Regions from separate parts of the Pseudoalteromonas translucida KMM 520 genome, predicted to be linked through region 1. Evidence: predicted binding sites of a transcription regulator. Region 1 holds the regulator's gene; each other region holds the start of a gene.

Evidence for each region. Region 1 encodes sigma-54, which starts transcription at its own class of promoters, with help from an activator protein. Its sites were predicted from a motif close to GTTGGCACGNNNNTNGNNT; they were not measured.
Region 2: a site for sigma-54 is predicted at 1,658-1,676, ahead of PTRA_RS03925 (flagellar basal body rod protein FlgF). Genes of this name have one in related genera too.
Region 3: a site for sigma-54 is predicted at 1,996-2,014, ahead of glnA (glutamate--ammonia ligase). Genes of this name have one in related genera too.

The regions. Positions count from the first base shown of each region.
Region 1 covers NZ_CP011034.1:2,886,675-2,890,874, forward strand. The annotation lists gene lptA (lipopolysaccharide transport periplasmic protein LptA) at 1-119, shown strand, start outside; gene lptB (LPS export ABC transporter ATP-binding protein) at 116-841, shown strand; gene PTRA_RS13370 (RNA polymerase factor sigma-54) at 911-2,404, shown strand; gene hpf (ribosome hibernation promoting factor) at 2,431-2,718, shown strand; gene ptsN (PTS IIA-like nitrogen regulatory protein PtsN) at 2,723-3,175, shown strand; gene rapZ (RNase adapter RapZ) at 3,197-4,042, shown strand; gene PTRA_RS13390 (HPr family phosphocarrier protein) at 4,086-4,200, shown strand, end outside.
Region 2 covers NZ_CP011034.1:843,734-847,933, forward strand. The annotation lists gene PTRA_RS03915 (flagellar hook assembly protein FlgD) at 1-71, shown strand, start outside; gene flgE (flagellar hook protein FlgE) at 121-1,485, shown strand; gene PTRA_RS03925 (flagellar basal body rod protein FlgF) at 1,712-2,455, shown strand; gene flgG (flagellar basal-body rod protein FlgG) at 2,477-3,265, shown strand; gene flgH (flagellar basal body L-ring protein FlgH) at 3,282-3,965, shown strand; gene PTRA_RS03940 (flagellar basal body P-ring protein FlgI) at 3,978-4,200, shown strand, end outside.
Region 3 covers NZ_CP011034.1:173,060-177,259, reverse strand. The annotation lists gene typA (translational GTPase TypA) at 1-1,559, opposite strand, end outside; gene glnA (glutamate--ammonia ligase) at 2,069-3,475, shown strand; gene PTRA_RS00835 (DUF4124 domain-containing protein) at 3,591-4,112, shown strand.

The DNA.
Region 1 (4,200 bases):
ATATAGAACAACAGCTTATAAGTGCTGAAAAAGATGAAAACTCAACTGATCGGGTACACACTATTTTAGTGCCTATAGACGCAAAAAAAGAACAAAAACTCAATAAAGGTCAGCCATGAGTACATTAAAAGCAGAGCTATTAGCAAAAAGCTATAAAGGCCGTGAAGTTGTTAAAAATGTAGGCCTTGAAGTAAAAGCAGGGAGCATTGTTGGCTTACTTGGGCCCAATGGCGCAGGTAAAACCACGACCTTTTATATGATTGTAGGCTTAGTTCCTAGCGACAAAGGTAAAATATCAATTGATGATAACGATATTACCCTACTTCCTATGCACAGCCGTGCTCGTTTAGGTATTGGTTATTTACCACAAGAATCTTCTATTTTTAGAAAGCTCACTGTGTATCAAAATTTAATGGCTATTTTAGAAACGCGTAAGCAACTAAACAAACAAGCCAGAGAAGAAACCCTAAATAGCTTGCTGGACGAATTTAGCCTGCAACATATTCGCGACAGCTTAGGCATGGCGCTATCTGGTGGTGAACGTCGCCGCGTAGAAATAGCACGTGCTTTAGCTGCAGATCCTAAATTTATATTACTTGATGAGCCCTTTGCTGGCGTGGATCCTATTTCAGTACTCGATATTAAAAAAATTATAGAACATCTTAAAAACCGTGGTATTGGCGTGCTAATTACCGACCACAATGTAAGGGAAACCCTTGATGTTTGTGAAAAAGCCTACATTGTTTCTCATGGGGAGCTAATTGCATCTGGTACTCCTGAATTTGTATTAAATGATAAAACAGTACGTGATGTTTATTTAGGCGAGCAGTTCAAACTGTAATATTTATGTTATTACTATAAGCATCTGCTAAGATTAATCATATCAATTTATAAGGATTGTTAGAGATAAATGAGGCAATCATTACAGCTGCGCATGGGCCAGCAACTTACAATGACTCCGCAACTGCAACAGGCTATTCGCTTATTGCAGCTTAGTACCTTGGATCTCCAGCAAGAAATACAAGAAGCACTTGATAGCAACCCATTACTTGAAGTTGATGAGCAAGATTACACGGAAGAATCAGCTGGTAAAAACGAGCAAAAAGCAGATGACATTACTGTTAGCGCCTCTGCCGATGACACCCCAAGCGAGTATGAGCAAGATAGCGGTGAAGCACTAAACAAAGACACCATAAGCGACGATATGGCCATGGATGTATCATGGGATGAATATATGAGCGCAGCGCCTGCCTCTTCATCAGGGCCAATGCCTGAAGATGAATCTATTTATCAAGGTGCATCAACCGAAACCCTGCATGAATACTTAATGTGGCAATTACAGCTCACTCCTTTTAGTCCTACCGATGAAGCTATTGCTATAGCTATTGTTGAAGCCGTAGATGACTCTGGTATTTTAACCCTCAGTTGCGAAGATCTTTTAGCAAGCTTTAACCAAGAAAGTGATGACGAACACGAAGTAGAGCTAGATGAAATAGAAGCCGTGCTAAAGCGCATTCAATTATTTGATCCTGTTGGTATTGCAGCTCGCAGCTTGCAAGAATGCTTATGTATTCAATTAAATCAATTTGATAAAGACACCCCTTATATTAACGAAACAAAAATGGTGTTAACTGATCATATCGATTTACTCGCTGCTCGCGACTATCGTACGTTAATGAAAAAAACTAAGCTCAAAGAAGAAGAGCTTAAAGAAATAATGACACTTATTCATACGCTTAATCCTAAGCCTGCGGATACCATTGTCAGAGAAGAATCTGAATACGTTATACCTGACGTGTCGGTAAAAAAAATAAAAGGCCGCTGGGTGGTAGAGCTAAACCCAGATAGCATGCCAAAAATACGTGTTAACAGCCAATATGCGGCTATGTCTCGTACGGTAAAATCCAGTGGTGACAGCCAATTTATTCGCTCGCACTTACAAGAAGCTAAATGGTTTATTAAAAGCCTAGAAAGTAGAAATGAAACACTCCTAAAAGTAACTAATTGTATTGTTAAGCAACAACAAGCATTTTTTGAACATGGCCCAGAAGCCATGAAACCTATGGTTTTAAACGATGTTGCCGAAATAGTTGAAATGCACGAGTCGACTATTTCACGGGTCACTACGCAAAAGTATATGCACACTCCACGTGGCATTTTTGAGCTTAAGTACTTTTTTTCAAGCCATGTAAGCACCGAAAATGGTGGCGAATGTTCATCAACTGCCATACGTGCCTTGATTAAAAAGTTGATCGCTGCAGAAAACTTAGCCAAACCATTGAGTGATAGCAAGATTGCAGATATATTGGCTGAGCAAGGAATTAAAGTAGCTAGACGGACAATTGCAAAATATCGCGAATCTCTGGCTATTCCCCCGTCGAATCAACGTAAAAGCTTGATTTAAGACGTACAACAAAGAGGAAAATGCTGATGCAACTAAACTTAACTGGTCGTCATGTAGACATTACAGACTCATTAAGAGACTATGTAAATAATAAATTTGCAAAGCTGCAAAGACACTCAGATCACATAACTAATGTGCATGTTATTCTCGATGTAGAAAAATTAAGTCAAAAAGCTGAAGCAACAATTTTTGTAAGTGGCGCTGAGCTATTTGCATCGACCGAACACCAAGATATGTACGCTGCCATTGACTCGTTGATTGACAAACTCGATCGTCAAGTAATTAAACACAAAGAGAAGTTTGCTCGACACTAACACTATGAAATTAAGCTCACTTATATGCCAGGACTGCAGCAAAGCTGTGGTCCTTTTTAATAGTAAAAAAAGAATTTTAGAATTCATCAGTGAACTCGCGCATAAAAAAATGCCGTATTTACCCCAGCAAGATATTCTCACTGCTTTATTAGCAAGAGAAAAGCTAGGCAGTACCGGTATTGGCCGAGGAATAGCAATTCCACATGGCCGTATGAGCGGGGCGCAGGAACCTCTTGCCTTAATTTTAATAAGCGAAACCGCTATTAATTTTGATGCAATTGATAATCGTCCAGTTGATATTTTTGTTGCACTTATAGTGCCCGATGGCGATAACCAGCAGCACTTGAAAACACTAGCCACAATAGCTGATAAACTAAACGATAAAGAGTTTTGTAAGCAATTGCGTGCGGCAAAGTCTGATGAAGCGTTATACCAAGTTATTTTGGATCAATCCTAGTTACTAATAAAGGGGTGGTAAATGGAATTAATTATTATAAGTGGCCGATCGGGTTCTGGTAAATCGGTTGCTTTACGTGTTGTTGAAGATTTAGGTTACTATTGTGTAGATAATATTCCGGTAAATTTACTGCCTTCATTAGTGCGCAGTGTCTCTGATAACTACGATAAAATAGCCGTTAGTATAGACGTGCGTAACCTGCCTAAAGATCAGCAGCAGTTTAACGATATTCTTGAGTACTTGCCCGACTTTGCTAAACCAACGTTATTTTATTTAGATAGCGACGATCAAACATTAATCCGCCGTTATTCAGAAACGCGTCGTTTGCACCCGCTCTCGATTGATTCGCTACCGCTAGATTTAGCAATACAAAAAGAAAAAGAATTACTCGATGTACTCGTAACACGGGCTGATCATGTCATTGATACAACCGATTTAAGTGTGCATCAACTTGCTGAATCTATGCGTGAAACCATACTCGGTAAAAAAGACAAACAGCTTATCATTACCTTTGAGTCGTTTGGCTTTAAGCATGGTATTCCCAAAGGTGCTGATTATGTTTTTGATGCGCGTTTTTTACCAAATCCACACTGGGAACCTGAGCTAAAGCCTTTAACTGGGCTAGATCAACCCGTTAAAGATTATTTAGCTAGTCATAGTATTGTGCAAAAATTCACTTGGCAAATTCAAACATTTGTACAAACGTGGTTACCACACCTAGAGCGTAATAATCGTAGTTACTTAACGATTGCTATTGGCTGTACCGGTGGTCAGCATCGCTCAGTTTATTTAGCGCAAACAATTGGTGAAAGCTTTGCTATGTCTCACCCTAATGTAAAAATTCGCCATCGCGAGCAAGAAAAATAATTCAATTTAAATAATCATCTGTTCAGCTTAAGTAGAGTATCTTATGCGCTTAGAAAATACGTTTTTAATAAAAAACAAACTTGGTCTGCATGCTAGAGCCGCTACCGTATTAGCACAATTAGCGGTACAATTTGACGCATCTATTACCTTATTTCAGG
Region 2 (4,200 bases), 1.3 Mb from region 1:
GTGCAAATGGCATCATTATTAACACTAAAGAAGGTGCGGTTAGGCTGACTGATGTTGCAGAAATCGCGTAAAAGATTCATTAGCCAGCGGGCTAAAAATTAAATAGTTTAGAGGTCAATTATGAGCTTCAATATTGCATTATCCGGCCTTGCTGCCGCACAAAAAGATTTAAACGTTACGGCAAATAATATAGCCAACGTAAATACTACGGGTTTTAAAGAGTCGCGCGCAGAATTTGCTGACGTGTATGCATCGTCGGTATTTAGTTCTGGTAAAACAAAAAATGGTGACGGCGTGCAAACGACTATGGTTGCACAACAATTTCACCAAGGATCATTACAGTTTACCAATAACTCGTTAGATTTAGCGATTACCGGTGAAGGTTACTTTGCAACTAGCCAAGACCTAGGCGCGCAAGATTTTACCTACACACGTGCCGGCGCATTTAAGTTAAACAAAGACAACTTTGTGGTAGATGCAAATGGCAGCTTTTTACAAGGTTTTCCGGTTGACCCTTCAACAGGTGATACTACATCAGTGAGTTTAAGTACTTCATCGGCTTTACAAATACCTGACTCGTCAGGATCGCCGCGTGCTACTTCAAGCGTGTATAGCTCGTTTAATTTAGACTCACGATCAATTGCACCTACAATTGCGTTTAACCCTACCGAAAGTGCAACTTATAATTCATCAACCTCAACAACCGTGTATGACTCACTCGGTGAGCCACATGTATTGCAGCTGTTTTTTGTAAAAAGCGACCCTGCAGTACCCGGTAATGAAAATCAATGGAACGTACACTCAACACTTGATGGTAAATCTTTTGGTGCCAATGGTGTTGAACAAACAGTAGCTCCGTACACTCCTATGACTACTTTTCAGTTTGACTCAAGTGGTTTACCACAAAGTACAGACAGTGCACCAAACTTAAGTAACACTTTTAATCCATTGTCTATAACTGCTGGAGGCGGTGGCACAGCGGGGCTTTCTGATTTATTAACTAATGGTGCTACCTTTCCTGCAGATATAGAAGTTAACTGGCGTGATGAAACTGGTACAGCTAATAAAATACCTACTCAATATGCAAGTCGCTTTGAAGTAAAAGCACTTGAGCAAGACGGTGCAACGGTTGGCCGTTTAGCGGGTATTGATATTGGTGCCGATGGTAAAGTTGTGGCTTCGTACAGTAATGGCGACTCAACGTTTTTAGGCCAGGTGGCTATGGTACGTTTTTCAAACTCACAAGGTTTACAACAAGTGGGCAGCACAGGTTGGAAAGCCAGTATAGCGTCAGGCGAGCCTATTGCTGGTGAACCTGGCTCTGGCACGTTAGGTAATATCAACTCATCAGCGCTTGAGCAATCAAACGTAAACTTAACTAACGAACTAGTTGATTTAATTAGCGCACAGCGTAATTTCCAAGCAAACTCGCGAGCGCTGGAAGTTAACTCAACAATTCAGCAAAGTATTCTACAAATTAGATAAGCACAATTTATTAATTTGAATATTCAAGGCTGCTTAATTGCAGCCTTTTTATTTTGGGCAACTAGCTTGCCGCCGCACACTAAGTACGAAAAAGCATATTTCCCTTCTTTTTATTGTTTTCTTATGCGTATTTACACTCCTTCAAAATAACAGTTTTTAGTATTAAATTTAATCTGGCGCATATATTGCATTTGTTCTTACAGAGATTTTTAAGTGAGTCGATGTTATGGATAAAATGGTCTACATTGCCGCGTCTGGCGCTAAGCAAAGCTTAATGGGGCTTGCCCTTAAAGCCAATAATTTGGCGAACGCAAATACCACAGGTTTTAAAGCCGACTTTGCCCAAGCTCGATCTATGCAAGCGTTTGGTGAAGGTTTGCCATCGCGGGTGTTTTCTATGGAAGAGCGCCCAGGTTCAAACATGACATCGGGTGGCATACAGCAAACCGGTCGCGAGCTCGACATTGCCATGAGCGATAACGCCTGGCTGAGTGTACAAGACGCCTCCGGCAACGAAGCTTATACAAAAGTAGGTACGCTTAACATTACCGCCGAAGGCATGTTAGTCACCAGCGGTGGTCGTCAAGTAATTGGCGAAGGCGGCCCTATTATTTTGCCAGTTCCGATTGAAAAAATAGAATTTAGTAAAGACGGTGCCATACAAGTACGCCCACAGGGCGCGCCGGCTAACTTTTTAGAAGAGGTTGATCGTTTAAAAGTGGTTGAGGCAAATAACTCAACACTTGAAAAAGGTAACGATGGTTTATTTAGACCAAAACCAAATCAAACGGTTGAAACCTCAGCTAACGTACAAGTGATAAGCGGCGCATTAGAAATGTCGAACGTTAATCCGGTACACGAAATGGTCGATATGATCAGCCATCAACGCCAATTTGAATTACAAGTAAAGCTAATGAAAACAGCAGAAGAAATAGATCAATCGCAAGATCAGCTGTTGCGCATAGTTTAACTTTAAAATGAGGACACGATTATGAATCCAGCATTGTGGATCAGTAAAACCGGGCTTGACGCCCAACAAACCGACATTTCGGTTATTTCTAATAACTTAGCCAACGCCAGTACGGTTGGTTATAAAAAAAGCCGCGCCGTTTTTGAAGATTTACTTTACCAAAACATTAATCAACCAGGCGGTCGCTCATCGCAAGATACCGAAATGCCATCAGGTTTAATGCTAGGTGCTGGTGCCAAAGTAGTAGCTAACCAAAAAAACTTTTCGCAAGGTAATATGTTAACCACTGAAAATTCACTGGATTGGATGATTTCTGGTTCAGGCTTTTTTGAAGTACTGCAGCCAGATGGCAATATTGCTTATTCGCGCAACGGACAATTTACTACCGATGGCGACGGGCGAGTTGTAACCTCGGGTGCTGGTTATGTAGTTCAACCAGAAATGAACGTACCCGACGACGCGCAATCAATCACCGTATCGCAAGACGGTGAAGTGTCTGTACGCGTTGCAGGGCAGGCCGATAACGTGGTTATTGGGCAAATTACCATTAGTGACTTTATTAATCCGTCGGGCCTTGAGCCTATAGGGCAAAATCTTTACACCGAAACCGCAGTAAGTGGTGCGCCAGTGCAGGGTAACCCTGGGGTTGATGGGCTAGGCACTATTATTCAAGGCTCACTAGAAACGTCAAACGTAAACGTAACCGAAGAGTTGGTAAACCTAATAGAAACCCAACGTGTTTACGAAATGAACTCAAAAGTAATTTCGGCAGTTGATGAAATGATGAGCTACATCAATCAGCAATTATAATATTTTAGAGGTTATTATGCGCAATATTATATTATTTGCAGCGGGTACTTTATTGTTAAGTGGCTGTGTTTCTACACAAAATAGTGATGTAGTACAAGACGACCCTTACTATTCGCCCATGTACCCAGAACCCAATGTTGAACCGGCAGTTGCTAATGGCTCACTGTTTAATACGTATTTATCGAACGACTTATACGCCGATAAAAAAGCACTGCGTACTGGCGATATAATCACAGTTAAATTGCAAGAATCTACGCAAGCCTCTAAAGCGGCAAAAACAGAAACTGATAAACAGTCAGACGCAAAACTCGACCCCGTTATTGGTTTAGGCGGATTACCGGTAAATATTGGCGGCGACAGCATTCAATTTGGTATTGGCAGCGACGCGTCATTTAAAGGCGACTCAAAATCAAATCAGTCAAATAGTTTAGCCGGTGATATATCGGTAAACGTAATGCGTGTTTTACCTAATGGTAATTTAGTTATTCGCGGCGAAAAATGGCTAACGTTAAACTCGGGCGAAGAATTTATTCGTTTAGAGGGATTAGTAAGGCCAGAAGATGTAACTGCAGATAATACCGTGCAGTCAAATAGAATTGCTAATGCACGAATTCAATATTCGGGCAAAGGGCAAACTCAAGAAGCACAAAGTGCCGGTTGGCTAACACGCTTTTTTAGTAGCTCACTTTTTCCTTTTTAGAGGACATTCATTATGAATGTATTTAAAGTTTTTTATTTAATGGTGTTACTTGGCTGGCAACTTCCTGCCATGGCCGAGCGCATTAAAGATGTGTCTATGGTTGAGGGTGTACGCTCAAACCAATTAGTAGGCTATGGCCTAGTTGTTGGCTTACCTGGTACGGGCGAGCAAAGCCGATTTACCGAGCAAAGCTTTAAAGGCATGTTAAACAGCTTTGGCATTACGTTACCAGCAA
Region 3 (4,200 bases), 680 kb from region 1:
TAAACTTCAACACCGTGACCGATGAATAAACGGCCGCGCTCTTGTAAATTAAACAATGCGTTAGTCAGTGCTTTACCTGTAGCATTTGCAATGATTACGCCGTTTTTACGAACACCGATTGAACCGCCTTTATGAGGACCGTAATGATCGAACGTATGGTACATAAGACCAGAACCCGAAGTAAGCGTCATGAAATCAGTTTGGAAACCAATTAAGCCACGGCTTGGGATAATAAAGTCTAAACGCATACGGCCTTTGCCATCTGGAGACATGTTAGTAAGCTCACCTTTACGTAGGCCAACTTGCTCCATTACAGAACCCTGATGCTCTTCTTGACAGTCAATTGTTACTGTTTCAAACGGTTCTTCTAATACACCGTCAACAGTACGCAAAATTACCTCTGGACGAGATACTGCAAGCTCGTAACCTTCACGACGCATGTTTTCGATTAAGATACCTAGGTGTAACTCACCACGGCCAGAAACACGGAAGCTATCTGGGCTAGCTGTATCTTCAACGCGAAGTGCTACGTTGTGTACTAATTCTTTGTCTAAACGCTCACGAATATTACGTGACGTTACAAACTTACCTTCTTTACCACAAAAAGGTGAGTTATTTACAGAGAATGTCATTGTTACTGTTGGCTCATCAACACTTAGTGGTGGTAATGCTTCAACGTTAGTAGGACAACAAACAGTGTCTGAAATCTTAAGCTCGCCAATACCGGTTACAGTAACGATGTTACCTGCATAACCACGGTCAGTTTCGATACGCTCAAGGCCTAAGTAGCTTTGTACTGTACCAATTTTACCGTTACGTTTAGTACCATCAGCACTAATAATAGTTACTTGTTGGTTTGGAGCAACAGAACCACGCTTGATACGACCAACACCAATTACACCCACGTATGAGTTGTAATCAAGTTGAGAAATCTGCATTTGGAAGTCACCTTCAGGATCTGCATCTGGTGGTGATACTTCGTCAACGATCATTTGGAACATGGCATCCATGTTATCAGATGGCTCGTCTAAATCTAATGTTGCCCAGCCGTTGATTGCTGATGCATAGATTACTTTAAAATCTAACTGCTCGTCAGTGGCGCCTAAGTTATCGAATAAATCAAAGATTTGATCCATAACCCAATCAGGACGTGCACTTGGCTTGTCGATTTTGTTAATTACTACGATTGGCTTTAAACCTTGCGCAAATGCCTTTTGCGTAACAAAACGCGTTTGTGGCATTGGGCCTTCTTGAGCGTCAACAATTAGTAATACTGAGTCAGCCATTGAAAGTACGCGTTCCACTTCACCACCGAAATCGGCGTGTCCTGGAGTATCTACGATATTAATGTGGTAGCCGTTCCATGAAATAGCGGTGTTTTTCGCTAAAATGGTAATACCACGCTCTCTTTCTATATCGTTTGAATCCATCACGCGCTCTTCATTACCGCCGCGTGTTTCTAATGTGCCTGAAAACTCAAGCAGTTTGTCAACCAGTGTAGTTTTACCGTGGTCAACGTGGGCGATAATTGCTATATTTCTTATCTTTTCGATACTCATTAATATTCACTCAGAGAAATTGAATCTCATTGATCCTGCAGGGGCTTACGCACTCACCTGCGTTTTCACGAGATGTCCCAGCATAGGATTTAAAAGGGCGCATATTATCCCTTATAAATGGAATGGATGAAAGTTTATCCAAAATAAATTTGCAAACTTTCTGGTTTTTTTATTTAACCTACTGTTTTAAATTAACTAATTATAAAAATAAAATTTTTAATATTTTTATAAAAACCTCCACTTTAATGACTTTATTGCTATTTTGGTCAGTCTTTTGTATTTACTTTATGTTAGTCTATCACGATTAAATAGCGAGCAACTTTTTACTCTGTAACTGTTGCACTATATTGAAGCATTTACGCACCAAAATGGTGCGCATTAGTAACCGCCGTTATTACTTTTGTATTTTTTATGTTTATAAACATTAAGTTACAATAGTGGCACAAAATCAGCTTATAAAACACAAAGCATTTAAGCAGCAATAATAAAACCTTATAGTTGGAGGACACATGTCGCAATCGGTTTTAGATTTTATTAAAGAAAATGACGTTAAGTTCATTGATTTACGCTTTACTGATACCAAAGGTAAAGAGCAGCATATTTCAATTCCTCATCATCAAATTGATGAAGACTTTTTTGAAGATGGTAAAATGTTCGATGGTTCTTCAATTGCTGGCTGGAAAGGCATAAACGAATCAGACATGGTGTTAATGCCTGTTGCTGAATCAGCTAAGCTTGACCCATTCACTGAAGAAGCCACATTAATTATACGTTGTGACGTAGTAGAGCCTTCTACATTACAAGGTTACGAGCGCGATCCTCGCTCTGTAGCAAAGCGTGCTGAAGAATATATGCGCTCTACGGGTATTGCTGATACGGTTTTATTTGGCCCAGAGCCAGAGTTCTTCGTATTTGATGACGTAAAATATAAAACAGACATGTCTGGCTCTATGTACAAAATCGATTCTAAGCAAGCTGCTTGGAACTCAGATAAAGAATACGCAGACGGCAATACAGGTCATCGCCCTGGCGTTAAAGGCGGTTACTTCCCAGTTGCTCCTGTTGATGACTTTCAAGATTGGCGCTCTGCTACTTGTCTAGTATTAGAAGAAATGGGACAAGTTGTTGAAGCGCATCATCACGAAGTAGCAACTGCAGGGCAAAACGAAATTGCTACGCGCTTTAATACTATGGTAATTAAAGCCGATGAAATTCAAGAAATGAAGTATGTTATTCATAACATGGCTCATTTATACGGCAAAACAGCCACTTTTATGCCTAAACCTATTGTTGGCGATAACGGCTCTGGTATGCATTGTCATCAGTCGTTAGCTAAAGACGGTGTTAACTTATTTGCAGGTGATAAGTACGGCGGTCTTTCTGAAGATGCGCTTTATTACATTGGCGGTATTATTAAACATGCTAAAGCAATTAATGCGTTTGCTAACGCCTCTACTAACTCGTACAAACGTTTAGTACCAGGTTACGAAGCACCAGTAATGCTTGCATACTCTGCACGTAACCGTTCGGCATCAATTCGTATTCCGGTAGTACCATCGGCCAAAGGTCGTCGTATTGAAGTACGCTTCCCTGATGCAACGGCTAACCCGTATCTTGCTTTTGCTGCCATGCTTATGGCTGGCCTTGATGGAATTAAAAATAAAATCCATCCTGGTGATGCAATGGATAAAGATTTATACGACCTACCGGCAGAAGAAGCTGCAGAAATTCCAACCGTTGCCTCTTCATTAGAAGAAGCATTGGCATGTCTTGATGCTGACCGTGAGTTTTTAAATCAAGGTGATGTGTTCTCTAATGATTTAATTGATGCTTACATTAAACTTAAGAGTCAAGAAGTTGAAAAACTTAACATGACAACGCACCCAATTGAGTTTGAAATGTATTACAGCTGTTAATTTTAATTAACAGTTACAAAATATATATTTAAGCCCGCATTGCGGGCTTTTTTAATGGTAAATTAGTACTTTCTCCACTAAAGTAAAGTTAATGTTAAAAATGCAGGGTTGCAGAGTGAGTAGCAAGATTTTATTACTACTAATTACTTCATTATTAAGTGTTTGTAGTTACGCTGGTGAAAAAAAAATTTACGCATGGAAAGATAAAAATGGCGTACTGGTGTTTTCAGATACCCCTCATATTGGCGCCAAAGAGATAAAACTCACCAGCCAAGATTTAACCATGCCTGCAACAAATACTGATATTTTAAATAGCCAAACTAAAGTGCAACCAGTTGCATTTAGTATTGGTATTGCATCGCCTGAGCACAAACAAACTATTCGTGAAAATACCGGCTCTGTGTATGTATCTGCTCGCATTACCCCCCGCTTTGAAAACGACTTTACAATACAGCTATTGCTTGATGGTAAAGCCTATGGCGCAGCAAGTGATACCTCAACCTTTGCTTTAAGAGATGTAGAGCGTGGTGAGCACACTCTGCAAGTTAAGCTGTACAACAAACAAAACCAAGTTATTGCGATAAGCCCATTAAGTGTGTTTTTTATGCACAGAAAAGGCTTAAGCTTAGGTAATTAACTCCCTCCTAATTCACATTAAAAATAGCAATTGCAGTGCAATTTCATTAAATTACTTGCCTGAAAATACAGGCGCACTAAAATGGTGC